DNA from 2 places in the Mesorhizobium sp. WSM3868 genome. Region 1 is predicted to be linked to the other one. Evidence: predicted binding sites of a transcription regulator. Region 1 holds the regulator's gene; the other holds the start of a gene.
The links. The regulator PhoB, encoded in region 1, activates phosphate uptake and scavenging genes when phosphate is short. The targets are predictions, from matches to a motif close to TGTCATNNANCTGTCAT.
Positions count from the first base shown of each region.

Region 2: the regulator PhoB is predicted to act here: its motif matches at 2,659-2,675, upstream of phnC (phosphonate ABC transporter ATP-binding protein).

Region 1 is NZ_NSGB01000007.1:247,840-262,551, reverse strand. It holds gene CK221_RS14470 (response regulator) at 1-76, shown strand, start outside; gene CK221_RS14465 (DUF1328 domain-containing protein) at 242-406, shown strand; gene CK221_RS14460 (PAS domain-containing sensor histidine kinase) at 587-1,618, shown strand; gene CK221_RS30255 (hypothetical protein) at 1,845-2,012, shown strand; gene CK221_RS14455 (hypothetical protein) at 2,129-2,431, shown strand; gene CK221_RS14450 (YMGG-like glycine zipper-containing protein) at 2,537-2,782, shown strand; gene CK221_RS14445 (CHASE domain-containing protein) at 2,866-4,491, opposite strand; gene CK221_RS14440 (ATP-binding cassette domain-containing protein) at 4,623-5,423, opposite strand; gene CK221_RS14435 (sugar ABC transporter permease) at 5,437-6,801, opposite strand; gene xylF (D-xylose ABC transporter substrate-binding protein) at 7,039-8,079, opposite strand; gene CK221_RS14425 (ROK family transcriptional regulator) at 8,428-9,672, shown strand; gene CK221_RS14420 (LysR family transcriptional regulator) at 9,765-10,709, opposite strand; gene CK221_RS14415 (YciI family protein) at 10,752-11,057, shown strand; gene phoB (phosphate regulon transcriptional regulator PhoB) at 11,192-11,881, opposite strand; gene phoU (phosphate signaling complex protein PhoU) at 11,901-12,605, opposite strand; gene pstB (phosphate ABC transporter ATP-binding protein PstB) at 12,626-13,429, opposite strand; gene pstA (phosphate ABC transporter permease PstA) at 13,426-14,277, opposite strand; gene pstC (phosphate ABC transporter permease subunit PstC) at 14,281-14,712, opposite strand, start outside.
Region 2 is NZ_NSGB01000028.1:15,978-30,689, forward strand. It holds gene CK221_RS28295 (alpha-D-ribose 1-methylphosphonate 5-phosphate C-P-lyase PhnJ) at 1-433, shown strand, start outside; gene phnK (phosphonate C-P lyase system protein PhnK) at 430-1,206, shown strand; gene phnL (phosphonate C-P lyase system protein PhnL) at 1,276-1,983, shown strand; gene CK221_RS28310 (DapH/DapD/GlmU-related protein) at 1,980-2,594, shown strand; gene phnC (phosphonate ABC transporter ATP-binding protein) at 2,757-3,614, shown strand; gene phnD (phosphonate ABC transporter substrate-binding protein) at 3,757-4,665, shown strand; gene phnE (phosphonate ABC transporter, permease protein PhnE) at 4,723-5,679, shown strand; gene phnE (phosphonate ABC transporter, permease protein PhnE) at 5,681-7,048, shown strand; gene CK221_RS28335 (sugar phosphate isomerase/epimerase) at 7,395-8,246, opposite strand; gene CK221_RS28340 (Gfo/Idh/MocA family oxidoreductase) at 8,331-9,518, opposite strand; gene CK221_RS28345 (sugar phosphate isomerase/epimerase) at 9,671-10,726, opposite strand; gene CK221_RS28350 (sugar phosphate isomerase/epimerase) at 11,127-12,014, shown strand; gene CK221_RS28355 (mandelate racemase/muconate lactonizing enzyme family protein) at 12,074-13,243, shown strand; gene CK221_RS28360 (FadR/GntR family transcriptional regulator) at 13,246-13,962, shown strand; gene CK221_RS28365 (hydroxyacid dehydrogenase) at 13,968-14,712, shown strand, end outside.

The sequences.
Region 1 (14,712 bases):
CTTCAATCCAGACATGGTGAAGGCCCTGATCAGTCAGGCGCTGTTCTTCGACCGGCAGGCGAAAGCCGCGGCCTGACCGCATGTCCGATCATTGAGCTCTCATGCGAGGCGCCCGCGCCTCGCACGATGCGGCGCGGAGTCCCATCCGTGAAGCGCTTTCAGGGGATCGTCTTTTTCCGCAAATGGTGGAACAAACGCCATCCAGCCACGTTTTTTCCAGGACGTTAGAAGGAGAGATATCATGCTGTACTGGGCGCTCGTTTTTCTTGTGGTCGCGATCATCGCCGGCGCGCTTGGGTTCGGCGGCATCGCCGGCACATCGGCTGGCATCGCGCAGATATTGTTCTTCGTCTTCCTTGCTTTCCTGGTGATCTCGCTCATCGCCGGCCTCGTCAGGAGAACCTGACCAGGGGTAGTGCCGAACACTGGAAGCCGCACCCCTCAAACGGTTTCCAGCCACCGCCGGGCGATGTCCCCAAAAGGATGTCGTCCGGCGGACCGCTTTTGGGCAGCGTAAGTGTCAGTAGGTCAACACCGGGGCAGCAATCCTCGTAAGCCGTTCGCGCCTGGATGCGGGAAGTATCGAATGCGTTCCAAGGCCTCAGAGAAGGACTATACGCAAGAGCGCAGCGACGAAGTAATCGCGATGCATCCGGCGGAAAGCGGGATGCAGGTGGGGCGCGCGCTGCTCCACGCGCTCCACAATGCTGGAATTTCGGTCCTCTACCAGGATCGTGAAATGAAGACCGTCTGGGCGCGCAACATGCGCGCCCCGTGGGCGTGCGAGACGGCCGAGGGCAAGGATGTGCTTTCCCCCGCGCAGTCCGAGCGCATAGGCGCAGCCAAGCGCAAGGTGATTGAAACCGGCAACCCGGATCGCCTCGAGCTCGGCATTTCCGACAGTGACGGCGTGCGCTGGTTCCATGTCTGGATCGATGCCGATCGCAGCGACTCCGGCGAGGTTCAGGGCGTCGTCACCACCATGGTCGAGACGACGGAGCAGAAGCGCCGCGAGCAGACGCTGAAGACGCTCCTGCGAGAGGTCAGCCATCGCTCGAAGAATCTTCTGGCCATCATCCAGAGCATAGCCACCCAGACCGGACGCTACTCGGAGACGCTCGGCGATTTCCTGACGCACTTTCGCGGCCGCATCCAGTCGCTCGCCTCGTCTCAGGATCTGGTGACATCCTCCAACTGGCGGGGAGCGGCGCTTCGTGAGCTAGTGTCCGGCCAGGTCGGCCGCTATAGCGCCGATCCAAGTCGCAGCCTGCGTTTCGATGGGGAGAACCCTTACCTCAATCCGAACGCTGCCCTTCATATCGGACTGGCCATGCACGAGCTGGCCGTGAATTCGGCAAGCTCCGGCGCCCTGTCGCAGCCTGACGGACGGATCAGGGTAAGCGCCAGGATCGCGGCCGGCAGCGAGACTTCGCCTGGCCTTTTGCTGATTTGGACAGAAAGGATCGGCGCCGGTCGGCGCACCGAAAATCGTTTTGGCAGCGTCGCCCTCGAACGCGTCGTGCCGACGTCGCTGAACGGCTCCGCCAGTCTCGATATCGACGACGATCGTCTCGAATATCGCCTGACCATCCCGCGCGGCAATTTCGAGATAGAATGACAACCACGTCCCGGGGCAACGGTCAGCCGCCGGAGAGGCGTTTAACCTGCTGTTCACCATAAAATCCGATTGTGTTCCCCGGCAGAAGCAACTCCAGGATAGCGCGCAATGCCCTTCCGAGTTGCGTAAACCTTGGAGTGGATCGGCGATCCCGTGAGGAGCTGAACCGCTCGCGACGCATTAAACCCAGCCGCGCAATCACACCGCGATTTGGGAGGAACCGAAGATGATTGCCGATATGAACAGGCTGGAGCGGGCCGCCTGCGTCTCGATGGGCGGCTTCCAGGACGCCGAAGCACCGCCCTCGCCCCGTTCCTCCCATCCATCGCTTCGCCTCGGCGCCGTCGCGCTTGTTGCTGCTCTCGTGCTGGCGGTGGCCTGGCAACTGGCCTGATCTTTCCAATCGAGCAGCCGGCCGGCGCCAAGGGCACGCGCCATTGCGCGCCGACTCCGCCGAGCAGGAACTTTTGAGCGGCAACAATCGTTCTTTGCGGCGGGAGGATTCGACCCGTGGAACACATCGCCGCCTTGCTCCTCGTCATTGGCTGCTCGGACACCATGACCGATTGCCGCGAACTGTCGGTGCCGGTCAGCGTCTTCGAGACTTTCGAGGCTTGCATCGCCGAACGGCCGTTTGCGCTGGGCGACCTGCAGGGGCGCACGCCGCGTGTCAAGGGCGAGTGCCTTGCCGTCGATCCGGCACTTGAAGACGACTACGATCAACTGCTGTGGACCGTGCGTCCCGACGGCAGGCTCGTCGCGTCGCTGGAAACTTCCGGCGCGCTTGTCGCGTCAAACGGCGCACGCCCGTAAGACACTCTCTTCAGCAATAACAAGATCGGGCAGGCAAAGCCCGTTTTTTCGTGCTAAACGGCGGTTGGCACTGCCAAAAGTGAGGACAAAAGCGAGGAGCTATTTATGCGGAAAATGATCATTGCCATGGTTGCCGTGGTCGCCGTCAGCGGCTGCACCACGACCGAGCAGGACGTCGTCGGGGGCGGCCTGATCGGCGCCGGCGTGGGCGGCCTGGTCGGCGGCGGCAGGGGCGCGCTGATCGGCGCGGCTGTGGGCGCCGGGTCCGGCCTGTTGGTTCGCAACCTGCGCAATGGCTATTGCATATATCGCCACGCTGACGGCACGAGATACAAGGCCCGCTGCAACTGATTTTCCGCGAGACACAGTCATCTACCCGGGGGCCGACCAGCGGTCCCCGGGTAGATCGTTGTTAGACCCTGACTGACAGGCGCTCAGCCTGGCAGGGGTATTCGGATTTCCACCTTAAGCCCGTCGGCCCGGTAGTCGCGCTTGATCGTACCGCGCAATTCTCGCGTGACATTGAGATCGATCAGCTTGGTGCCGAAACCGGTCTTTGCCGGCGGCTCCAGTTTCTTTTGCCCGGCCTCGCGCCAATCGAGCACCAGCGTCCGCTCCCGGCCACGTCCTTCGACCCGCCAATCGACCTTCAGGGCGCCCACCGAGTTGCCGGCCTCGCCATATTTCAGCGCGTTGGTGGCAAGCTCGTGGAAGGTCAGGCCAAGCGCCTGCGTCGTCGTCTCGTCAAGCAGCACTTCCGGCCCCGACAATATGCCTTCGGAAAGCTCTTTGCCGAACACCTGCCCGAGCTCGGTGCGCAGCAGGTCGCCGAGGTCCGCTTTCTGCCAGCGCGAGCGTGTCAGCATGTCCTGCGACGCGGCCATCGCCTGCAGCCGCGCCGAGAATGATGCCGAGAACTCCTTCACGTCGGTGGCCTGCGAAGCAGTCTGCCGTGCGATCGCCAGCACCCTGGTGATCGAGTTCTTGATGCGGTGCTTCATCTCCTGCAGGATCAGTTCCTTTTCCAGCAGGCTCTTCTCCGTGGCCTCATGCAGCAGCGACTTCGCCTCGTAGGCGCGCTCCTGATAGCGGGCCACCAAGGCGATCGCCCCGGCGAGCAGCAGGCCGAACAGACCGAGCATCACGGGAATAGCGCGCGAGGACGGCAGCGCGAAAGCGCTCGTCGGCCGAAACAGGACAGTCCAGGGTCGGCCGGCCACGACGATATCCCGGCGCGCCAGAAGCTTTCCGCCGAGCGATTCGGCCGGCGGCGCCTCCGACCGGAACAGGAGATTGCCGGCACCCGGCTGGCCGTCGAAGATTTCGACGTTGACCGGCAGCAGCGGAGCCTTGCTGAGCGCCACCTGGAACAGATCGCGTGCGCGGAAGGAGGCGTAGAGGAAGCCGGCGGTCGAGGAGCGGCTGGCATCGATGACGTCCGGGGCCGTTTCCACATTCAGCCGCACGAAGACCAGAAATCCGGGGAATGTCTGCTCCAGCCCTTGTCCCTGGCCAAGTTGAACGAGCCCACTGGCATGCTGCTGGTCGTCGGCCATGGCCTTCTCGATTGCCGCCCGCCGTGCCGGGTCGCTGAACATGTCGAAGCCGATGATCGACTGGTTGGAGGTATCGAGCGGCTCGAAAAGCACGATGGGCGTGCGCCATTGCTGCTGCGTGATGGCCGGATAGACCGGGTGGGCCGAACCGCGAGCGCGCAGGATGTCGCGCTCGAGCGTGGCCTCGTCGCCGGTCTTGGCCAGCCTCAGGAAGCCGATGCCGCGCAGTCCGGCGAAATTGTCGTCGATGTCGAGCGCGTTGAGGAAGGCCTTGAACTCGCCGCGCGTGATATCGCCGTTTCGAGCATCGAACAGCGCCTGGGTCGAGCGCAGCAGCGACAGATGCAGGTCGATGCGGCTCTCGATGCGGTTGAGCGCATCGTCGGCGGTTCCCTCGAACTTGATGCGTGCCGCCTCCTGGGTCGCGAAATAGGCGAACCCCGCCATCGTCAGGCTGATCAGCGCGACGGCGATGAAGGCGACGATCGGGAAAAGCTTTTTCAATGCAGGGTGCGGCCCATGGACGGTTGGCCACCTTTATGGGCAAGTCTCCGCGCCAATACAATGGCAAGGCCAACCCAACGCCGCGATTGGCTCATCAAACAAGTCGCAAATTAGCCAACCAATTTATGGTCTTAGGCCGCGATTTTCAGCGCTCCCGGGCCTGGCATGGCGCCCGGCGGGCACCTGCCCAGAATGATCATGCCGAGCACCTCGTCCTGAGTCACGTCGCTGGTGCGCGCCGTACCGACGACCTGGCCGTTCTTCATGACGCAGACCCTGTCCGCCAGCTCGAACACGTCATGGATGTCGTGGCTGATCAGGAAGATGCCGATTCCGTCGGCCTTGAGTTGCCGCACCAGTTCGCCGACCTGGGCCGTCTCCTGGGGGCCGAGCGCTGCCGTCGGCTCGTCCATGATCAGGATTCGCGCGTTGAACAGGATCGCGCGCGCGATCGCCACCGACTGCCTCTGTCCGCCGGACAGCTTGATCACCGGCTCCTTGAAGCGCTGGAAGCGCGGATTGAGCCGGCCCATCACCTTGCGCGCTTCGGCCTCCATGGCGACGTCGTCGAGGGTGCCCCAGGCGGTCATCAACTCGCGGCCGAGGAACAGATTGGCGGCGGCGTCGACATTGTCGGCAAGCGCCAGCGTCTGATAGATCGTCTCGATGCCGTATTTCTTGGCGTCGCGCGGGTTGGAGATTGCTGCCTCCTCGCCAATGACGAAGATCTGACCGGCATCGCGCTTGTAGGCACCGGACAGTATCTTGATCAGCGTCGACTTGCCGGCGCCGTTATGGCCGAGCAGCGCCACCACTTCGCCGGGGAAGAGATCGATGGAGGCGTCGTCGACGGCGCGAATGCCGCCGAAGGCGATCGAGATGTTGCGCATGTCGACCAGCGGGGCGCCGGCGGGAGCGTTCTTGTCTGCCATGATGCTGCCTCCTTCACACCCGCTTTCGGTAGATGGTGTCGAGCCAGACCGCGATGACCAGCACGGCGCCGACGACGATGCTTTGCAGCGGCGAATCGACGCCGAGGAGCACCATGCCGGACTGCAGCGACTGCATCAGCAGCGCCCCAAGCATAGCGCCGAGCACGGTTCCCGAGCCGCCGGCGAGCGAGGTGCCGCCGATGACCGCCGCGGCGATGACCAGGAGCTCGTCCAGCGTGCCGAGCGCATTGGTCGACGAATTCTGCCGCGCCGACGAGATCGCCGCGGCGATCGTCGCCAGCACACCCATGATCATGAACACCTTCATGGTGATCCAGCGCGTGTTGATGCCGGCAAGGTTGGCCGCTTCCGGATTGCCGCCGATGGCAAAGACATAGCGGCCGAAGCGAGTGCGCTTGGTGATGAAGGTCATGACGAGGCCGACGGCGATCGCCATCAGCACCGGAATGGCGATGCCGTGGGCGATGAACAGGCCGCCTTCGGGGACCGTGAGGTTGTTGGCGGCGGCGTAGCGGTTCACGATGCCGACCGGCCAGGGATAGGAATTGGCCAGCCACACCGCGCCCATGACGACCGCGCAGGTGACCGCGCCGAGCAGCGTCTCGGCCCAGATCGGACGCAGCGGGAAACGGAAGCGCTTGCGCTGCACCCTGCCGTTGAACAGCGCAAACACCACGGCAACACAGGCGACGGCGCCGACGATCCAGCTCCATTTGGCGCCGATCGAGCCGGCTGGTCCGCCGCCCATCAGCTGGAAGGTGGCGTCGAGCGGCGCCACCGTCTGGCCGCTGGTGACCCACCAGGCAGCACCGCGCCAGACCAGCAGCCCGCCAAGCGTCACGATGAAGGCCGGCACTTCGAGATAGGCGATGACGAAGCCCTGGAAGGCGCCGATCAGCAGGCCGAGCGCCAGGCCGATCAACAGCGCCAGCACCCAGATCCAGGGATTGCCAAGCTCGAGCCCAACCATTCGCACCAGGAAATGCACTTGGGCAAAGCCCATCACCATGCCGATCAAACCCTCGGCGGATCCGACGGAGAGGTCGATGTTGCGCATGACGATGACCAGCACCATGCCGGAAGCCATGATGGCCACGGCCGAGGTCTGCACCGACAGGTTCCACAGGTTGCGCGGCGTCAGGAACGTTCGGCTGTCGAAATCGAGCGGATTGACGCCGAGCCGCAGGCTCGAGATGACATGCAGGCCGATCCAGATGATCAGCAGCGCACCGACCATGCCGAGCATGCGGGTGTCGAGCTCGGTCGCCTTGAGGAAGCGCCCGACGGTGCTCAGTTCGGAAGCCCGCGCGCGATCCGCCGCCGGGTTTGCCGGCGTATCAGAGGTCGTGTCGGTCATGATCTCCTCCCACCGGCTTGCCGTCTGGCGCGGATGCCGGACCACGATGCTAGAGCAATTCCAGGAAAAAGTGCGTAGCCGCCTGGAATTGCGCGGAAACAAACGGCTGGAGCAGTTCGGCGATCCTGCCGGACAGTGAACTGCCCCAATGGTCTCCGGCTTCAGTACGCCCGAAAGCCTTTGGAGAAACGCCGCGGCCGTTGGGCCGCGGCGCTGCGTTTGAACCTGACGGCCAGCTTAGTTGCAGACCGCGACGCTGCCGGCGGCAACGCCCGCGCAGACTTCATCCTTCTTGATCCAACCCGCGTCGATGACGAGGTTGAGATTATCCTTGGTGATTGCGACCGGGGTCAGGAACAGCGACTTGACGGTGTTGCCGCCAGGCGTCGTGAAGTCCTTGGCGCCCGCGATGTCGGTCATCTTCTTGCCGTTGGCGAGCTGCGAGGCGATCTCGGCGGCGTGCTTGCCGAGCTCGCGCGCGTCCTTCCACACCGACACCGTCTGGGTGCCGAGCGCGATGCGGTTGAGCGCGGCATGGTCGCCGTCCTGGCCCGAGACCGGAACGGTGCCGGCCAGCCCTTGCGCCGTCAGCGCCGCGACGACGCCGCCGGCGGTGCCGTCATTGGCCGCCACCACCGCGTCGACCTTGTTGTCGTTGGCGGTCAGGAACTGCTCCATGTTCTTCTGCGCGTTGGCGGGCAGCCAGCCGTCGGTATAGGCCTCGCCGACATTCTTGATCTTGCCGCTGTCGATGGCTTCCTTCAGCACTTCCATCGAGCCGGAGAACAGGAAATCGGCATTCGGGTCGGCGCCCGAGCCCTTGATGAAGACGTAGTTGCCCTCGGGCTTGGCCTTGAACACCTCGCGGGCCTGCATGCGGCCGACTTCCTTGTTGTCGAAGGTCAGATAAAACACGTCCTTGTTCTCGATCAGGCGGTCGTAGCCGACGACCGGAATGCCTTCGTCGAGTGCCTTCTGCACCGCCGGCCCGATCGCGGAGGCGTCCTGCGCCAGGATGATCAACGCATTCGCGCCCTGCGAGATCAGGCTTTCGACGTCGGTCAGCTGCTTGCCTGGATTGGACTGTGCGTCGGCGGATATGTACTTGTCGCCGGCGGCCTCGATCGCCTTCTTCATCGCCGCTTCGTCGGTCTTCCAGCGCTCTTCCTGGAAATTGGACCACGAAACGCCGATCACCTTGTCCTTCGCCTGCGCGACCGACGCCAACGTCAACGACATGGCGACGCCCGCCAGAATGGCGGCTGCGAATCTCTTCATGATATCCTCCCAGCGCCCCTCGCGGCGCGACCCAGATTGGCCCGAAGACCATGCAGAGGCTTTTTTTCGAGCCTCGAAAAAATACTGATCCAAGGCAAAGGCGCTGTCAACTGCAATTCTGACGGTTTTTGAGGTGCCGCGTACTTTTTTTCGAGACCCGCAATAAATAATGACAGTGCCGACCGCTTCTGCCACTATCGGGGAACAGTTCGGAGGAGGCGCAGCCCGCGTCCACCGAAACTTGTAAAAACCGGGACGGTTCGGGTGCCGGCGTCCGGGTGAATCGATCTGGCGCGTCGCCGGGTCCTGTGCATGATCGAGAGGCCGCGCTGACTGGGAGGAGAAAAAATGTCGGTCGGAATCCGCCACGACGATCTGCGCCGGCGCAACCGCGCCATGGTGCTCTCGGCCGTGCGCCGGGCCGGCCAGCCGTCGCGCACGGAAATCGCCGCGACCACCGGGCTCAGCCATTCGACCATTTCGGCGATCTCTTCCGACCTGATCCAGGAAGGCATCCTGGCCGAGAGCAAGCCGAGCGAGACCGCGTCTCTGAAGCGCGGCCGGCCACAGGTGGGCCTCGCGCTCAAGCCTGAGGCGGCAGCGGTGGTAACGGTGGTGCTGTCGCTCAATTTCCTCTCGGTCGCCGTTATCGATTATGCGGGCCAGGTCATCGCCGAGGAGCAGCGCCGCCTCGATACGCTCACCATGCCGCGCGACGAGCTGATCGGCGAATGCTTGGCGATCGTGCGGCGCCGGCTGGACGATCCGGACCTCGACGTCGGCAGCGTCGCCCGCATCGCCATGGGCATCCAGGGCATCACCGATTCCCATGCCCGCGCCATGCTATGGTCGCCGATCACGCCGCTGACCGATATTCCCTTCGCCGACATCCTGGAAAAGGAATTCGGCATTCCGGCCACCATGGAAAACGACTGCAACATGATGGCGGTGGCGCTGCAGTGGCGCGATCCCGACCGCTATCGCGACAATTTCATCGCCATCCTGCTCTCGCACGGCATCGGCATGGGCCTGGTGCTGAAGGGCGAGCTGTTCACCGGCACGCATTCTTCCGGCGGCGAGTTCGGCCACATGATCCATCGTCCGGGCGGCGCGCTTTGCCGTTGCGGACGCCGCGGCTGCGTCGAGGCCTATGCCGGCAACTACGCCATCTGGCGCAGCGCCATGAAGATGAGCGAGGACGCCGAGCCGGTCGATGTCGGCGACGCCGACATGCGGGCGCTCGCCGCCAAGGCGCGCGAGACGGATGGCCCGGAGCGCGAGGCCTATCGCCGGGCCGGGGAGGCGCTGGGCTTCGGCCTTGGCAGCCTGTTCGCGCTGATCGACCCAGCGCCGGTCGCCATGGTCGGCGTCAGCGCCGCCGCCTTCGACCTGATCGAGCCGGCGCTGCGCGAGGCGATCGGCCAGACCGCCGGAGGCCAGCATTCAAACTCGATCTCCTTCGATACCGAGCCGAACGAATTGCCGTTGATCCGCGAAGGCTGCGCCGTGCGCGCGCTGACCTTCGTCGACCAGGAGATTTTCGCCCCGGGCGTGCAGGCAAGAGCGGGCGCTGTCAGCAAGAGCGTGGCCTAAATGCCTGGACTGAGCGCATATCCTAAAATTTGACCCGTTTCGTGTCGCGACCCGGCGCGAAACTGCCCCGACAATCGGATTTTTGCGACCAGTCACCGTTCGTTCGCCAGCAGGCACGCGGCTTCCAGCTTCTGGATCGAGGTCTCTATCCAGGCAATGACCACAGCCACGCGAGCGAGGTGGCGCAAATCAGGATGAGTAAGCAACCAGATCTCTCGCTCCGGAAATGCAGCTTCATCGAAGCTGACGCGCCTAATGCCCAATACATGATCTGCTACGATACACGGCAGCAGAGAGCGGCCACACCCGGCCTGAACGGCTTGAAGAATGGCTTCGGCATCGTTGACGGCCACCGCTGAGAGGCCGCCGTCCTTCTCGGCCATTTTAGCGATCCATCGGGCTTGGGGCAGGTGCGCCATTCCGTCTTCGTACGCTACCCAGGGAAGCTTGGCGATTTCGACCTGAACGTCGGTTCCCGCATAGGCCGCGTAACTCAATGTCCCGATGCGTCTCGAAAGCACCCTGTTGCCGGTTTCGTCGCCGGGTCTTGCCAGCCGAATGGCGATGTCCGCTTCGCGCCGGCTGAGGCTCAAATCACGCGACTCCGCGATCAGCTCAACGCGCAGCCGCGGATGTCGCGCGGTCAATTCAGCCGCTGCGGGCACCAGGATCCTGTTGATCAGGATGGGCACGGCCGTCACGCGCACTGTTCCGCTCGCGGCGGCGTCCACTCCTTCCGTTGCTGCTTTCAAGCCGCCGATCTCTGCCTCAACGGCCTCGGCGCGCTTCACCGCCACCTCCCCGGCTTCGGTCAAGCACATGTCGCCGTCAGCGCCGCGCTCGAACAGGCGCACACCAAGAGCTATCTCGGCCACCCGCAAGCGACGGGCGACGGTCGTCGGATCAACACCCAACTGCCGGGCGGCCGCGGCGCGTGAACCTCCACGCGCGACAGCGAGGACATATCGAAGGTCGTTCCAATCCAACGCCTGCATTTTTGCAGCATAGGTCGGCAATAGTTCGGTGTGAAGCGGCAATACTACTGCTGTAAGATCCCGCATCAATGCAGGAGAGAGTCAATGACGCTTTTCGCCGTTCTGCTTGAAGATGAGGTCAGCCGCGCCGAAGATGTTCGCCGACAATACATGCCGGCGATCGAATTTCTCGGTCGCAATGCCTCGGCCATCAGGGCGGCAGGACCGCTGCGACGTGCCGACGGCGCGCCAGCCGGAGGCCTATGGCTGGTGGAGGCCGCTGATCACGAACAGGTCGAAAATCTGGTGCGAGAAGATCCGTTCTGGCCGACCGGCCTGCGTCTTTCCGTGCGTGTGCTTGCCTGGCGCCAGGTCTTTGCCGACGGCATGCGCGTCGGAGCGAAAGGATAACATGGAGCCTCTTGAGCTTGAACCCAGATCCCTCCCGCTGCTCGGGGGTGGGCCAGTTCCGAGGGAGAGTTTCGCTCTCTTCCGGTGCGTTGTCGCGCGCAAGCTTGGTCCCGCCTCATCGGGCGGAAGGGTCTCTAGTCTTCCCTGATCGCGTAGCCCGCCCCGCGAATGGTGCGGATCACATCGGGCATGCGGCCGTTGTTGACCGCCTTGCGCAGGCGGCCGACATGCACGTCCACGGTGCGCTCGTCGATATAGATCGTCTCGCCCCAGACATTGTCGAGCAGCTGGCTGCGCGAGAACACCCGGCCGGGATGCCGCATCATAAATTCGAGCAGTCGGAACTCGGTCGGGCCGAGCCGGATCTCGCTCTTCTTGCGATAGACGCGATGCGATTCGCGATCGAGCACGATATCGCCGACCTTGAGCACGCTGGACAGCACCTCCGGCTTGGCGCGGCGCAGCAGCGCCTTGACCCTGGCCATGAATTCCGGCGTCGAGAACGGCTTGACCAGATAGTCGTCGGCGCCGGTCGAGAGGCCGCGCACCCTGTCGCTTTCCTCGCCGCGCGCGGTCAGCATGATGATCGGCAGGCGTTCGGTCTCGGGTCGCATCCTGAGCCGGCGGCAGAGCTCGATGCCGGAAACCGCCGGCACCATCCAGTCGAGCACGAGCAGGTCGGGCACATTCTCCTGCAGGCGGATCTCGGCCTCGTCGCCGCGGGTCACCACCTCGACCTGATAGCCCTCGGATTCGAGGTTGTAGCGGAGCAGCACCCCCAGCGGCTCCTCGTCCTCCACCACCATGATGCGTGGCGCGATCATATAGCAGGCACCTTCGCTGTCAGGCCGCCGGCGCCGACATCGCCGTCTCGTCCTGCTTAGGACGATTCGCGGGCAATTGCGTGCCGGTCAGCACATAGTAGGCGTTCTCGGCGATGTTGGTGACGTGGTCGCCTATGCGCTCCAGATTCTTGGCGCAGAACAACAGATGCGTGCAAGCCGTGATGTTGCGCGGATCCTCCATCATGTAGGTCAGGAGCTCGCGGAAGACGGAGGTGTATTTGACGTCGATGCGCTCGTCGTCGTTGCGGAGCTTGGCGAGCGCCGTGGCGTCGCCGGCCGTGTATTCCTCGATCACGCCCTGCACTTGGATCAGCACCAGCTGCGCCATCGAATCGATGGAGTGCGAAAGGTCGCGCGGCGCGGCGCTGATGCCGACCGAGCCGACGCGCTTAGCGATGTTCTTGGCAAGGTCGCCGATGCGCTCGAGATCGCCGGCCATCCGGATGGCGCCAACGACGCTGCGCAGGTCGTCGGCCATCGGCTGGCGTTTGGCGATCAGCGTGATGGCGCGATCGTCGAGCTCGCGTTGGCGCGCGTCCATGATGGCATCGTCGGAGACCACGCGCTGCGCCAGCGCGTTGTCGGAATTCAGCAGAGCCTTGGTCGACGCGCCGACCATCGAGCCGGCAAGATCGCCCATGTCGCGGATGAGCTGGCTGATCTGCCTCAGATCCTCGTCGAAGGAAGCGACCGTATGGGCCATAGTTATGTCCTCGTATGAACTCAGCCGAAGCGGCCGGTGATGTAGTCCTGCGTGCGCTTCTCGCGGGGCGAGGTGAAAATCTTTTCGGTCCGGTCGAATTCGATCAGCTCGCCGAGATACATGAACGCCGTCTGCCGCGAGACGCGCGCCGCCTGCTGCATGTTGTGGGTGACGATCACGATCGTGTAGTCGGCCTGCAGCTCGTCGATCAGCTCCTCGATCTTGGCGGTCGACAGCGGATCGAGCGCCGATGCCGGCTCGTCGAGCAGGATGACCTCCGGCTTCACCGCCACGGTGCGCGCGATGCAGAGCCGCTGCTGCTGGCCGCCCGAAAGGCTCTGGCCACTGGCGTTGAGCTTGTCCTTGACCTCGTTCCACAGCGCGGCGCGCTTCAGCGCCTGTTCGACGCGATTGTCCATCTCGGCCTTGCTGATCTTTTCATACAACCTGACGCCGAAGGCGATGTTCTCGTAGATCGACATCGGGAACGGCGTCGGCTTCTGGAACACCATGCCAATCTTGGTCCTGAGCAGGTTGAGGTCCTGCGAGCGGTCGAGGATGTTCTTGCCGTCGAGCAGCACCTGGCCTTCGGCGCTCTGCTTCGGGTAGAGCTCGTAGATGCGGTTGAGCACGCGCAGCAGCGTCGACTTTCCGCAGCCCGAAGGTCCGATGAAGGCGGTGACGCTGCGCTCGGGCAGCGACAGGTTGATGTCCTTCAGCGCCTTCGACTGGCCATAGTAGAAGTTGAGGTTCTTGACTTCGATCTTGGCCTTCTCGGCGGTCGTCTCGGCTACGTTCAGGTCGGTGGACAACATCGGTTTCATCTGTCCTCTCTGCGTCCGGTAAGGCTGCGGGCGAAGATGCTCAGCCCGAGAACCGTCAGGGTGATTATCAGTGCGCCCGTCCAGGCCAGTTGCTGCCATTCCTCATAAGGGCTCAGCGCAAACTGGAAGATGGTCACCGGCAGGCTGGCCATCGGCGCGTTGAGATTGCTCGACCAGAACTGGTTGTTGAGCGCTGTGAAGAGCAGCGGCGCCGTCTCGCCCGAAATGCGGGCGATCGCCAGCAATATGCCGGTGACGATGCCGGACAGTGCGGCGCGATAGGCGACCGAGCGGATCACCACCCAGCGCGGCGCGCCGATGGCGGTGCCAGCCTCGCGCAGCGCGTTGGGCACAAGGTTCAGCATGTCCTCGGTGGTGCGCACGACAACGGGGATCACCAGGATCGACAGCGCCACCGCGCCGGCGATCGCCGAGAAATGACCCATCGGCCGCACCATCAGCTCGTAGACGAACAGGCCGACGATGATCGACGGCGCCGACAACAGGATGTCGTTGATGAAGCGCACCACTGTCGTGAGGCGCGAGAAGCGCCCGTACTCGGCCATATAGGTTCCGGCGAGCACGCCGATCGGCGTGCCGACGACGATGCCGATGACGGTCATCACGATGCTGCCGTAGATGGCGTTGAGCAGGCCGCCGGCGTCGCCGGGCGGCGGTGTCATTTGCGTGAACACCGAAAGCGAGAGCCCCGAGAGTCCCTTATAGAGAAGGGCGCCGAGGATCAGCGCCAGCCAGACGAGGCCGATGCCCGCCGCTATGGTGCACAGCGCCATCATCACGGCGTTCTTGCGCTTGCGGCTTCGGTGGAGCGATGCGGCTGTCGACATCGGTCAGGCTCCCGTGCGGCTATCGATGCGCAACAGCATGTAGCGTGCGAGCGCGAGGATGATGAAGGTGATGATGAACAGGATCAGTCCGAGCGCCACCAGTGAGGACGTGTAAAGCTCGCCGTCGGCTTCGGTGAATTCGTTGGCGATGGTCGCCGAGATCGTCGTGCCGGGCGCAAACAGCGAGGCGCTGATGCGGTGCGCGTTGCCGATGACGAAGGTGACGGCCATCGTCTCGCCGAGCGCGCGGCCAAGACCGAGCATGACGCCGCCCATGATGCCGACCCGCGTATAGGGGATGACCACACGCCGGGTCACTTCCCAGGTCGTGCAGCCGATGCCGTAGGCCGATTCCTTCAGCACCGCTGGCACCGTGTCGAACACGTCCTTGGTGATCGAGGTGATGAAGGGCAGCACCATGATGGCCAGGATCAG
Region 2 (14,712 bases), on a different contig from region 1:
GGGCCGCTATGTGATGGACCCCTCACCGACGCCGAAATTCGACAATCCGAAGATGCATAGTTCGCCGGCCCTGCAGCTCTTCGGCGCCGGCCGCGAGAAGCGCATCTACGCGGTGCCGCCCTTCACTGACGTCGTCAGCCTCGACTTCGAGGACCATCCCTTCGAGGTGCAGACCTTCGACCAGCCCTGCGCGCTCTGCGCCGCCGAGAATGTGTATCTCGACGAGGTCATCCTCGATGACCATGGCGGCCACATGTTCGTCTGTTCCGACACCGACCATTGCGAGAAGCGGCGCGCCGACCCTACCTCACCTTTGTCGAAAGATTGCGCCGAAGGCGCGGGTGGGGGTGACCTGGCGGCGAGCCCTGCAATTCCCAGCCCGGCGCTGCGCGCCGCCCCTCCTCACGACGGAGAGGGTAAGGAGGCAAGATGACCGACGAACCGCTACTGCGCCTCTCCGATCTTTCCAAATTCTACGGCTCGCGCGTCGGCTGCGAGGCGATCTCCTTCGACCTCTGGCCGGGCGAGGTGCTGGCGGTGGTCGGCGAATCCGGCTCGGGCAAGACGACGCTGCTCAACTGCTTGTCGACCAGGCTGCTGCCCTCTTCCGGTACGGCCAGCTACCGCATGCGCGACGGCCAATGGCGCGAGCTCTATCGGATGAGCGAGGCCGAGCGCCGCTTCCTGATGCGTACCGACTGGGGCTTCGTTCACCAGAACCCCGCGGACGGCCTGCGCATGACGGTGTCGGCCGGCGCCAATGTCGGCGAGCGGCTGATGGCCGTCGGCGACCGCCACTACGGCAGGATCCGCGCCACCGCCGTCGACTGGCTGTCGCGTGTCGAGATCGACGAGGACCGCATCGACGACGAGCCGCGCGCCTTTTCCGGCGGCATGCGCCAGCGCCTGCAGATAGCCCGCAACCTAGTGACGGGACCGCGGCTGGTGTTCATGGACGAGCCGACCGGCGGCCTCGACGTTTCCGTGCAGGCGCGCCTGCTCGATCTGTTGCGCGGGCTGGTCACCGATCTCGGCCTCGCGGCAATCGTCGTCACCCATGACCTCGCCGTGGCGCGGCTCTTGTCGCAGCGCATGATGGTGATGAAGGACGGCCGGGTCGTCGAAAGCGGCCTCACCGACCGCGTGCTCGACGACCCGCGTGCGCCTTACACCCAGTTGCTCGTTTCCTCGATTTTGCAGGTGTGACCCGCATGATCCCGAAAAGTGGAAGCCGGTTTTCGGATCGGATCATGCGGAAAGACAAAGGACTCTAGTATGGCCACGCCCCTCGTTGTCTCGGACGTCGCAAAGAGCTTCACCATGCATCTGCGCGACGGCGTCACGCTGCCGGTGGTGGCGGGCGTTTCCTTTTCCATCCGCGCCGGCGAATGCGCCGTGCTTGGCGGTCCGTCCGGCGTCGGCAAAAGCTCGATCCTGAAGATGCTCTACGGCAACTACGCCGTCGATGAAGGCCAGATCATCGTCCAGCACGCGGGCGGGCTGATCGATGTCGCCTCCGCCAACCCGCGCGCTGTGCTAGCCATACGCCGGCAAACGATCGGCTATGTCAGCCAGTTCCTGCGCACCGTGCCGCGCGTACCGGCACTCGACGTCGTTGCCGAGCCGCTGGTCGAGCGTGGCGCGGACCGGGAGGCCGCGCGCGACAAGGCACGCGAGCTTCTTTCGCAGCTCAATCTGCCGGAAAAGCTCTGGGCGCTGCCGCCCGCGACCTTCTCCGGCGGCGAGCAGCAGCGCGTCAACATCGCGCGCGGCTTCATCACCGAGCATCCGATCCTGCTGCTCGACGAGCCCACCGCCTCGCTCGACGCGAAGAACCGAGATGTCGTGGTCGAGCTCATCGCCGGCAAGAAGGCGGCGGGCGTCGCCCTGCTCGGCATCTTCCATGATCAGGACGTTCGTGATGCGGTGGCCGACCGCATCATCGACGTCACCGCCTTCGCCGCAGGCAGGGTCGCCGCATGAGCAAACTTTCGGAGGCGCCGCTCGTCCATCCGACGGCACAGGTCGAAAACTCGACGCTCGGCCGTTGGACCGAGATCGCCGAGCGCAGCCGCGTTTCTGAAAGCGAGCTCGGCGACTATTCCTACATGATGCAGGACTGCGCCGCATGGTGTTCAACCATCGGCAAGTTCTCCAACATCGCGGCGAGCGTGCGCCTCAACGCCACCAACCACCCGACCTGGCGGCCGACGCTGCACCACTTCACTTATCGCGCCTCCGACTATTGGGACGACGCCGAACATGAAAGCGAGTTCTTCGCCGAGCGCCGCGCCAAGCGCGTCACCATCGGCCACGACACGTGGCTCGGCCATGGCTCGACCATCCTGCCCGGCGTGACCGTCGGCGACGGCGCGGCCGTCGGCGCCGGCGCCGTGGTGTCGAAGGATGTCGCGCCATACACCATCGTTGCCGGCGTGCCGGCAAAGCCGATCCGCGAGCGCTTCGACCGCCGCACGGCCGAGCGCTACCAGGTGCTTGCCTGGTGGGACTGGGACCATGCCCGGTTGCGCGCAGCGCTCGACGATTTCCGCGAGCTCTCGGCAGAGGCTTTCCTGGAGAAGTATGGCGGCTAACGATTGTGAATGGGCAGCAGTGAATGGCAGCAAGGAGAGAACCATTCATCGGTTGCCTGTGGGTCGTAACAAAACTGACATCGATCCGACACCCCAGCTTCATCGGCCTGCGCTAGCGAGGGTTAACAGACCTGCAAAACCGCGACGGACTGGAGCTTTGGTATGTCGGCATCATCGGCCACGCTGGAAATCCGCGGCATAACCCGACGATTTGGCAAGAACACCGCCGTCAGCGATATCAACGTCTCGATCCCGCAGGGCCAGATGGTCGGCATCATCGGCCGTTCCGGCGCCGGCAAGTCGACGTTGTTGCGCATGATCAACCGTCTGATCGATCCCAGCCAGGGATCGATTTTTTTCGATGGCGCCGAGGTCTCGCGCCTGCAGGGCTCGCCGCTGCGCCGCTGGCAGCGCGACTGCGCCATGATCTTCCAGCAGTTCAACCTGGTGCCGCGCCTCGATGTGCTCACCAACGTGCTGCTCGGCCGCCTCAACCACCGCTCCACGCTGTCCAACCTGCTCGGCATGTTCTCGCGCACCGAATGCGCCGAGGCGGTCGCCGCGCTCGAGCGCCTCGACATCGCCCGCACTGCGCTGCAGCCGGCGGGCACGCTCTCCGGCGGCCAGCAGCAGCGCGTGGCCATCGCGCGCGCCATGATGCAGCAGCCGAAGGTGCTTTTGGCCGACGAGCCGATCGCCTCGCTTGATCCGCTGAACGCCAAGGTGGTGATGGATTCGCTGCGCGACATCAATTTGCGCGAAGGCATCACCGTCGTCACCAACCTGCACACGCTGGACACCGCCCGCGCCTACTGCAACCGCATCATCGGCATGGCCGCCGGCAAGGTCGTCTTCGACGGCGCGCCCGAGGACCTCGACCGCGACGCCGTGCGCACCGTCTACGGCGCCGATGCCAACGGCGTCGAGATTTCCGAGGCCATCACGTCGACCAGCGTCAGCATCAAGCCGAAGATCACCGCATCCGCCGGCCCGCTCGAACCAGCCTTCCCCGGCTACTGAGTCCAGCGCCCCGGCCGAAGCGGTTCCGGGCAGATTTTGGATTTCGGCAAGAGCAACCTGGATCGCCCGCCCGCGTCAAAGGCTGAACTCAAAAATTCGAACGCTGCCGGCGCGAAGCCGGCAAAAACAGGAGAGAGGTCAAATGTTCAGGAAAATGGTTTTTGGCGCCGTGTCGATACTGGCCATGGCCGCAAGCGCAGCGCATGCCGCCGACATCAAAGAGTTCCGCGTCGGTATCCTCGGCGGCGAGAACGAAACCGACCGCCTGCGCAACTACCAGTGCCTTGCCGACCACCTGAAGGCCGAATTCGGCTTCGAGAAGGTGTCGCTGTTCCCGGCCGCCGACTATGACGGCGTCATCCAGGGCCTGCTCGGCGGCACGCTCGACTTCGCCGAGCTCGGCGCGTCCGGCTACGCCAGCGTCTATCTCAAGGACCCGAACGCCGTCACTCCGATCCTCACCACCAAGCAGACCGACGGCTCGACCGGTTACTATTCGATCGGCCTGGCGCTGAAGACTTCCGGCATCACCGACATCAAGTCGGCCAAGGGCAAGAAGCTCGGCTATGCCGACCCGGATTCGACCTCGGGCTATCTGATCCCGCTGACCCAGATTCCGAAGGACACCGGCGCCTCCAACGAGACCTACTTCGCCTCGACCCAGTTCAACGGCGGCCATGAGAACAACATCCTCGCCGTCCGTGACGGCAAGGTCGACGTGGCGGTGGACGATTCTTCGGGCATCGGCGATTTCAAGAACGGCTACACCTCCGGCACCTTCCACAAGGAAGTCGCCAAGGGCGCCGTCGACCCGAACGACTTCGTCGAGGTGTGGCGCTCGGGCCTGATCCCGAACGGTCCGCTGGTCGTGCGCACCGCGCTCGGCACTGAGATGACCGCCAAGCTCGCCGACTTCTTCACCCAGCTGCCGACCAAGGACAAGCCTTGCTTCGAAGGCGTCGAGGGCGGCGACTTCACCGGCTACGTGCCGGTCAAGCCTGACTTCTACAACGTCATCATCGAAGCCCGCAAAGCCGCCATCGGCGGCTGACGGCATCGGGAAAAAGGGCGGCGCGGTGAGGCGCCGCCCTTTTTGCATGCTCCAATTATGACAACTTCGGCGACGATCCACTCCGAAGCGACAAGGCAGCAGGCCGATGCCTGGCGGCGCCAGACCTCGCTTCGCCGCTTCTACACCGCGCTCGGCGTCGGCCTGCTGCTGGTCGCCATGTGTGCCACCATGTGGTTTGCCGATGAAGCCAATGCGGGCCATTTCTTCGAGCGGCTGCCGCATATCCTCGACTTCCTGAGCTGGCTGATCCCGAAGGACTGGAACGACGTCTGGCGGGCGCTGTTCAACATCGCCTCGCCGCATGACAAGGGCACGCAGGAATTCAACTTCCCGCTCGGCCGCGTCTATATCTGGGGCGGCTTCTACATCCCCGAATATTTCGAGCTGATGCTGACCACCGTCAACGTGGCGCTGGTCTCGACCTTCATCGGCTTCGTCTTCGCGGTTCCCTTCTCCTTCATCGCCGCGCGCAACCTGACGCCGAGCCCGATCCTGCGGCTGATGGTCAAGCGTCTGATGGAATTGCTGCGCGCCTTTCCGGAGATCGTGATTGCCGGCCTGTTCGCGGCCATCGTCTCGATTGGGCCGGTCGCCGCCATCATCGCCATCGGCCTGCATTCGATCGGCGCGTTGGGCAAGCTGTTCTACGAGATCAACGAGAACATCGACATGCGCCCCGAAGAGGGCCTGCGCGCGGTCGGCGCCAACTGGATCGAGCGGGTGCGCTTCGCCGACCTGCCGCAGGTCCTGCCCAACTTCATGTCCTACACGCTGCTCAGAATCGAGATCAATGTGCGCATCTCGACCATCATGGGCGCGGTCGGCGGCGGCGGCATCGGCGAGGAGCTGAAGCTTTCAATCTCACGCGGCTTCGGCGCCAAGACGCTGGCGCTGGTGCTGCTGCTCTTCGTCACCATCTTCCTCGTCGACCAGTTCTCCGCCTGGCTGCGCCGCAGGCTGGTTGGTGAGCAAGCCTTCCCGATGAGCGCGTGACATGGCAACGATGACAGCCGACGAAATCAGAGCGATCGAGGAACGCTTTCCGCAGGTATTCCGGCGGCCTCTCTACAAGCGCTTCTGGCCGCTGCTCCTCATCGCCGGCACCGCGCTTTATCTCGCCTATGCCCTGTGGTTCTTCAGCCTGCCGCAGGTGCTGCGCGAGTCCCACTGGGAGCGCCTGCCGCTCTTCCTGTCGCAATGGATCAGCTACGACCTGCAGCCCGAATTCCGCCTCGACCAGCCGGAGATCACGCCGAAATATCCGCGGTTCTCCGCACTTGGCGAAAACCCCAATCCGGATTGGGTGATCAGGAATTCCGACCGCACCTACACCGTGCAGATCGACGGCGAGGCCAAATCCGTCACCTTCGACAAGACCAGGGCGACGATCGTCGCATATGGCGAGACCATTCCAATCTCGCTCACCGGCGGCAAGCCGGTGGTGACTGGCCCGGTGCCGGACTGGGTCACCGTCCATGATGACGAAATCGTCGCCAAGATGGGCTTCGTCGGCGAGGTGCGCGTCACCGTCGACCGCGTCAAGGTGCGCAAGCGCTTCCTCGGCTGGGCGAACTTCGTCTTCGACACGCGCTCGCCCTTCTTCGGCAAATCGGCCGGCGAGGTGTTCTCGCTGATCATCTCGGGACCGGAGCTTAAGCCCGGCACATCGAACCTTGCCTTGGCCGCCGACAACATCTGGAACAACGCGCAGTGGCAGCATGGCGACGTCTGGACGAAGCTGCTGCAGACCATCGTCATGGCGTTTTTGGGGACGCTGCTCGGCGGCATCGTCGCCTTCCCGCTCTCCTTCTTCGCCGCCCGCAACATTACGCCGAGCGGCTTGCTCAGCCAGGTGCTGAAGCGGTTCTTCGATTTCATGCGCTCGGTCGACATGCTGATCTGGGCGCTGTTCTTCACCCGCGCCTTCGGCCCCGGCCCGCTGGCCGGCAGCGCCGCGATCTTCTTCGCCGAGATCGGAACGCTCGGCAAAACCTATTCCGAGGCGCTGGAAAACATCGACGACAAGCCGCGCGAAGGCGTGCTCTCGACCGGCGCCAACGGCCTGCTTGTGCAGCGCTACGGCGTGCTGCCGGAAGTGGTGCCGATCTTCATCAGCCAGACGCTCTACCAGTGGGAATCGAACACCCGCGGCGCCACCATCATCGGCGCCGTCGGCGCCGGCGGCATCGGCCTGAAGCTGTGGGAAGCCATGCGCACCAATTCGAACTGGGCCAACGTCTTCTACATGGTGCTGCTGACGCTGTTCGTCGTCTTCGTCTTCGACAACATCTCGAATTTCCTGCGCCGAAGGCTCAGCCGTACGCTGCACGACTACAACCGACTGCAGGCAGCGCGGGGTTAACCTTGTGATCCATAGCGCGGGCGCGCCAAGGGTCGACCCCCACTCCGTCGAGCTACGCTCGACACCTCTCCCCCGATCGACGGGGTAGAGGAAAGGCGCAAAGCTGTCCGAGCCGACGCCTGTCCTCCTAGGCCGAGGCTTTCTTCCTCTCCCGAGCCACGAGGCTCCCTTTCCTCTCCCTCCGGAGGGGGGAGAGGTGGCTCGGCGAAGCCGAGACGGATTGGGGGAACCACTAGGCAATCGCCGCGAACGCAAACAGAAAATGGACAAGGCGAAATCATCGTCTCGCCTTGCGCCAAGGGTCGCCGACGCAGGTCTCCTTTGCGTCACTATCGATCAGGGCGCCCTACGCCGCCTTCCTCCACCCATCCCTGATATGCCTGTACCCTTCGCGATACACCGCCTCCGGGCTTTCGGCGAAATCCCGCCACACCTTCGTCGCCGCCGCCAGATCCTTCAGCGAGCGACCGAAGGACTCGATGGTCAGCCAGTCGTCATAGCCGCTCTTGCGGATCGCGGCGAAGGTTTCCTTCCAGGGAATATTACCCCGCCCCGGCACGCCGCGGTCGTTTTCCGAGATGTGGATGTGGACGACGTTCCGGCGATTGCGCGTATAGGCGCCGATCGGATCGACCTCCTCGATATTGGCGTGAAAGGTGTCGTACATCGCCTTGATGTGCGGGCGGTCGATCGCGTCGACATGCTCGGAAAGGTCGTCCATCGTGTTGACCAGATAGCATTCGAAGCGGTTCAGCGCTTCGAGCCCGATGGTGACGTCCCTCTTGCCGGCATGATCGCCAATGGCCCGCTGCGAGGCGACCGAGCGCTTCTTCTCGGCCGCTGTCGGCCCGCTCCCGGAAAAGGCGCCCAGCGTGGAATGCAGCGGCCCGCTCAGCCTGTCCGCGCCGAGCGCCGCGCTGCAGTCGATCGCCCATTTCATGTAATCGATGCCGGCCTTGCGCGTCGCGGTATCCGCAGAGATCAGGTTCATCGCCGGGTCGCCCATCGCCGAGACCGCGGTGCGCTCCAGTCCGATACGATCGAGCATCTCGCCGAGCCTCTGGTAGTCATCCGGTTCGCCCGCGAAGACCGGTATCTCGACGCCGTCGAAGCCGGTTGCCTTGATGTCCTTCAGCAGCGCCTCGTGCTTTTTCGAGACGCTCGTCGTCCACAAGAACATGCACATGCCGATTTTCATCGACACCCCTCCTCTGCGGCCAACCACTTGCGCTAGCGGGTCATAATCCCCCTCATCCGGCCCGTGCCGTCGCCGAGCCCGCCTTTATAGCCTCGTCCACGCCCCGTTCTTCTTCGAAGACTTCACGCACGCCTCGATGAAGGCCATGCCTTCGACGCCGTCCGCGATCGTCGGGAAGGCGACATCCTTGGCAAGCTTGCCGCCCTTTTTTCGGGCCGCGCGGATGGCGCGGGCCGCTTCCTGGTAGATATTGGCGAAGCCTTCGAGATAGCCCTCCGGATGGCCGGAGGGCACGCGGCTGACGCGCGCCGCTACCGGCATCGCGCCGGCGCCCGCCCGGGTCAGCAATTGCTTCGGCTGGCCGAAGGGCGTGTACCAAAGATAGTTCGGGTCGGCCTGGACCCATTCGAGCCCGCCCTTCGAGCCGTAGATGCGCAGCTTCAGCCCGTTCTCGTGGCCGGGCGCCACCTGGCTCGCCCAGATCATGCCCTTGGCCGGATGCTTGTTGCCGACCGGCTTGAAGCGCAACAGCACATTGACGTTGTCGTCGAGCTGGCGTCCCGGCACGAAGGCGTCGAGGTCGGCCGAAAGGGAATCGAGCTCCAGCCCCGAGACGAAGCGGGCGAGGTTGTAGGCGTGCGTGCCAATGTCGCCGAGCGCGCCGCCGGCGCCGGCCTGCTTGGGGTCGGAGCGCCATGAGGCCTGCTTCTGACCGGTCGCGGCTAGGTCTTCGGTCAGCCAGTCCTGCGGATATTCCGACTGCACGATGCGGATGTCGCCGAGCATGCCCTTGGCCACCATCTCGCGCGCCTGCCGCACCATCGGATAGGCTGTGTAGTTGTGGGTGAGCACGAACACCTTTCCAGCCTTCTCGACCAGTGCGGCAAGCTTCTTCGCCTCGGCGAGAGAGGTCGCGAGCGGCTTGTCGCAGATGACGTGGATACCCGCCTCGAGGAAGGCTTTGGCCGCCGGCACATGCACATTGTTGGGCGTGACGATCGCCACTGCCTCGATGCCGTCCGGGCGTTTGGCTTCGGCCTTGGCCATCTCGGCATAGGAGCCGTAGCTGCGTGACGGATCGAGCCCGAGTTCTTCGGCCGAGGCCTTCGCGCGCGCCGGGTCCGACGACAGCGCGCCGGCCACCAGCACGAAGTCGTTGTCCATGCGCGCCGCAATCCGGTGCACCGCGCCGATGAAAGCGCCCTGCCCGCCGCCGACCATGCCGTAGCGGATCGGGCCGCCTCCCGTCTCCGATTTCGATGCGCCGACCATGCTTTCGTTCTCCCTCATGTTGGTTAGCTCCCCCTTGAGGGGAGGTCGATCCGCACAGCGGATCGGGTGGGGTCGCCGGGCGTGGATCTCGGCATAAACCGACCCAGCCCGGCCCTTTGGGCCACTCTCCCCTCGAGGGGAGGATAAAGGTGCTAAATCCCCATCATCGCGCGCAGCAGCTTCTTGTCGCTGGTGCCGCCGGCGAAATCATCAAAGGCCCTTTCGGTGACCCGGATGATATGATGCTGGATGAAGGGTGCGCCTTCGGCCGCGCCGTCCTCGGGATGCTTGAGGCAGCATTCCCATTCCAGCACCGCCCAGGAATCGTAGTTGTACTGGGTGAGCTTGGAGAAGATGCCGCTGAAATCGACCTGCCCGTCGCCGAGTGAACGGAAACGCCCGGCACGGTTCACCCAGCCCTGATAGCCCGAATAGACGCCTTGCCGCCCCGTCGGGTTGAACTCGGCATCCTTGACGTGGAAGGCCTTGATCCGCTCGTGGTAGAGGTCGATGAACTCGAGATAGTCGAGCTGCTGCAACAAAAAGTGCGACGGGTCGTAATTGATGTTGCAGCGCTTGTGGCCGCCTACCGCGTCGAGGAACATCTCGAAGGTCGCGCCGTCGAATACGTCCTCGCCTGGATGGATCTCGTAGCCGATATCGACGCCGTTCTCATCATAGACGTCGAGGATCGGCTTCCAGCGCTTGCCCAGCTCGGCAAACGCCTCCTCGATCAGCCCAGGCGGCCGCTGCGGCCACGGATAGAGGTATGGGAAAGCGAGCGCGCCGCTGAAGCTCACCGACGCCTTGAGGCCGAGATTCTTCGATGCCTTGGCGCCGAATTCCATCTGCTCGACCGCCCATTTCTGCCGAGCCTTCGGATTGTTGTGCACCTCTGGCGGCGCAAACCCGTCGAACTGCGCGTCGTAAGCTGGATGCACCGCCACCAATTGCCCCTGCAGGTGCGTCGACAGCTCGGTAATCTCGACGCCGGCTTCAGTGCAGATGCCCTTCACCTCGTCGCAATAGGTTTTCGACGACGCCGCCTTTTTCAGGTCGAACAGCCGTCCGTCCCAGGTCGGGATCTGTACGCCTTTGTAGCCGAGCCCGGCCGCCCATTTGGTGATCGAGGCCAGCGAATTGAACGGCGCGGCGTCGCCCGCGAACTGCGCCAGAAACAGGCCGGGCCCCTTCATCGTCGTCGGCATCGGCATCCTCCCTCTCTCGTTTTCATGGACCAAGCATAGCGCCGATTGAAGCGAGGGCCAGCCTCTTCGACCGTTCGTCTCGGCGCCGACAAGCAGCGGCATTCTGGTATTACCAAATACGGCTGTTTGGTCAAGCGGCCAGAAACAGTTGGAATGCGAGCCGCACGATTGCCGAAAGGCATCTTAATCTTTTCAAATCAAAGCATTGACTGATAAGTTGAGCCCAATAGGCGGTCTCCTTGCCGTTACTGTGAATTTGCTGTAGAGGTTCTGTCAGGCCCAATTGGTCGAACCAGTTTCGAGAAAAAACACTGGAACGCCGTGGGGAGGAGATCATGCGACGGGCTCGGTGGAGAACGCCGCGAAAAACGTGACAGGCGAATTCTGGGAAGGATAGACCATGCACCTTTCGACGCACAACTGGATGCGGGCGGAGCCGCTGGAGGTGACGCTGAAGCGCATCAAGAAGTTCGGCTATGAGTCGATCGAGATTTCCGGCGAGCCCGAGCAGTACAAGACCAAGGAAACGCGCGCGCTCCTGAAGGAGCACGGCATACGTTGCTGGGGTTCGGTGACGCTGATGCTGGGCGAACGCAACCTTGCCGCCAAGAACCAGGGCCAGCGCGAGCGATCGGTACAATATGTCAAGGACGTGCTGACCATGGTGAGCGAGCTTGACGGCGAGATCATCACGCTGGTTCCCGCCACCGTCGGCAAGGTGGTGCCCGACGGCACCGAGGCGGAAGAGTGGGGCTGGGTGGTGGACGCCACGCGCGAATGCTTCGCGCATGCCAAGAAGGTCGGCGTCAAGATCGCCGTCGAGCCGCTCAACCGTTTCGAGACCTACCTCTTCAATCGTGGTGCCCAGGCGCTCGCGCTCGCGGATGCGGTGAGCCCGGAATGCGGCGTCTGCCTCGACGCCTACCACATCCATATGGAGGAATTTAACGTCTATGACGCCATCCGCCAGGTCGGCAAGCGCCTCTACGACTTCCATGTCGCCGACAACAACCGCTTTGCCGCGGGTCTCGGCCAGATCGACTGGCCGAAGATCGTCGGCACGCTGAAGGAGATCGGCTATGACGGCGCGCTGACCAACGAGTTCGTCGCGCCGGTCGACCGCACGCCGGCCGCCCCTTATCCGGAGATGGTGGAGCGCAACCCGGTCGACATCTCGCCCGAGCAGCTCAAATTCATCCAGGATCACGGCTCCAGCGTGCTCACCGAGAAGTTCTACACCGATCAGATGCGCATCACCGCCGAAACGCTGCTGCCGCTGATCAAGTAGAGGGTCCGATTGGAGCTTAGCCCTACCGTCCTGGCCGGGCGGCGGGTCCGGGGATCAAGATGCGTATAAAAAGCGTCCAGGCCTGGTGGGTTCGCATACCGATCGAAGTCGCAAAGCAGCATCGCAGCGACTTCGGTCAGGTGACGACGTTCGACGCCGCCATCCTGCGCGTCGAGACCGACGACGGCCTGGTCGGCTGGGGCGAGGGCAAGAACGCCGCCGGCAGCGCCGGCAGCTATGGCGCGCTGGTCCACATGCTGAACCACGAAATTGCGCCGCAGCTCATCGGCCGTGATCCGGCCGATATCGGCATCATCTGGGAGATGCTCTACAACGGCGTGCGACACCACACGGCGGCCCATGCCGGCCATGCCATGCCCCAGCTGGCGCGGCGCGGCATGAGCGTGGCGGCGATCAGCGCCGTCGACATCGCGCTTTGGGACATCCTCGGCAAGTCGCTGGGGCAGCCGGTCTGGCGGCTGCTCGGCGGCCGCAAGGTCGAGCGCATGCAGGCCTATGCCTCGGGCGGCTGGGCGCCAGCCGATACCATCGGCGACCAGCTCAAATCCTATATCGCCAAAGGCGGCTTCAAGGCGCTGAAGATGCGCATCGGCGCCATGGACGGCACGCCGCATATCTCGGCCGCGCGCGTCCGCGCCGCCAGGGAAGCGATCGGTCCCGATGTCGAACTTATGGTGGACGCGCACGGCACCTACACCGTCGCCGAGGCCAAGCGCTTCATCAGCCTCACCGCCGATCTCGATCTGGCCTGGTTCGAGGAGCCGGTGATCGCCGACGACAAGTCCGGTATGGCCGAGGTGCGCGCGTCCGGTTCGACCCCGATCGCCACCGGCGAGAGCGAGGCGACGCGCTACGCCTTCCGCGATCTGGCCGTGTTGAAATCGGCCGACATCTTCCAGCCTGATCCCGCCTTCTGCGGCGGCATCAGCGAGGCGATGAAGATCGGCACCATCGCCAGCGCCTTTAACCTGCGCTTCGCGCCGCATCTGTGGGCCGGCGCGCCCTGCTTCTTCGCCGGACTGCATGTCTGCGCGGCTTCCCCCGCGGCCTTCATCGTCGAGTATTCGCTGGGCGCCAATCCGATGATCCACGATCTCGTCGAGGAGACTGTCGAAGCAAAGGACGGTATGATAGCGATCCCTGAAAAGCCCGGATTGGGTTTCACCGTTTCGGAGCGATTCCTGGAGGCCCACGCGCTACGCATTTGACGATGAAAGAAAAGAACCTTCTTGCGGAACTCGCCGCCTATCTGTTCTCCAACTCGGACAAGGAGTCGGGCCGCACGCCGTCGGAGCGCGAGCTGGCGGAGCATTTCGCCGTCAGCCGCGGCCAGATCCGCGAGGCGCTTGCCATCCTCGAAGCGATGCGCATCGTCGAGCGCCGCGCCAAGTCCGGCATCTATATCGATACCAAACAGGCAAGCGTGGAAGCGTTAGCGCTTTTCGCCCGCGCGGGCCTGCCGCTCGATCCGGTGCAGATCTACGAGACCGTCGAGCTGCGCAAGATCCACGAGATCAAGGCGGCCGAGCTTGCCTGCTCACGCGCCACCGAGGAGAATTTCGAGCGGCTCCGCGAGATCCTGAAGGCTTCCGAGGAGCGCATCGCCGCCGGCGAAGGCCTCGCCAAGGAAGACCGCGAGTTCCACCTCGAGATCGTGCGAGCGACCAAGAACGGCGTCTTTCACAACATCTGCAGCGTCTACTACCTGATGGGCGAGCAGCGCCTGCCGATCTATTTCAACGATCTGGAGCGCAGCATGCGCTCGCATGCCGAACACATCCAGATCTACGAGGCGCTGTTGCGCCGCGACGGCAACCTCGCCCAGGCGCTGATGAGTGCGCACCTGCAAGGCGCCGAGAGCTACTGGAAGGGGATCATCGAAGGTCGCTGGACCGAGCCGAAAAGCGCGGCGCTCGAAAGGGCCTGAGCTTCATGCGCAAGATCCTGTCGACGCACCCGCTACATCCGCGCGCGACAAGCATGCTGGCGGGAGCCGGCCGGCTGGTCGTCGCCTCCGCGCTCGATGCAAAAACACTGGCTGCCGAGGCGAAAGACGCAGACATCGTCATCGTCCGAGCGCCGCTGCCGCCGGAGCTGTTCGCAGGCGCGTCCCTGTTGCGCGCCGCAATCCGCCATGGCGCGGGACTGGACATGATCCCGGTCGAGGCGGCCACCGCCGCCGGCGTGCTGGTGGCGAACGTGCCGGCCGTCAATGCCCGCTCGGTGGCCGAACATGTAATGTTCACGGCGCTGGCGCTGCTCAGGCGCTTCCGCATGATGGATCGCGACCTTCGCGCCAGGGGCTGGCTCGCCGGGCGCGAGCATGCCAATTCGACCAGCGAGCTCGCCGGCAAGACGATCGGCATCGTCGGCCTCGGCGCCGTCGGCCAGGCCGTCGGCCACATCGCCGCGCACGGCTTCGACCTCAATGTCGTGGCGACGACGCGTAGCCTGCGCCCGGCGCCCGAGCGCGTCGGCTTCCTGTCGATAGACGCGCTGGTCGAGCAGAGCGAGATCATCGTGCTCTGCTGCCCGCTGACCGAGGAGACGCGCGGCCTGATCAGCCGCGAGCGCATCGCCCGCATGAAGCCCAATGCGCTGTTGATCAATGTCTCGCGCGGGCCGGTGGTCGATGACGAGGCGCTGATCGAAGCGCTGCGAAGAGGCCGCATCGGCG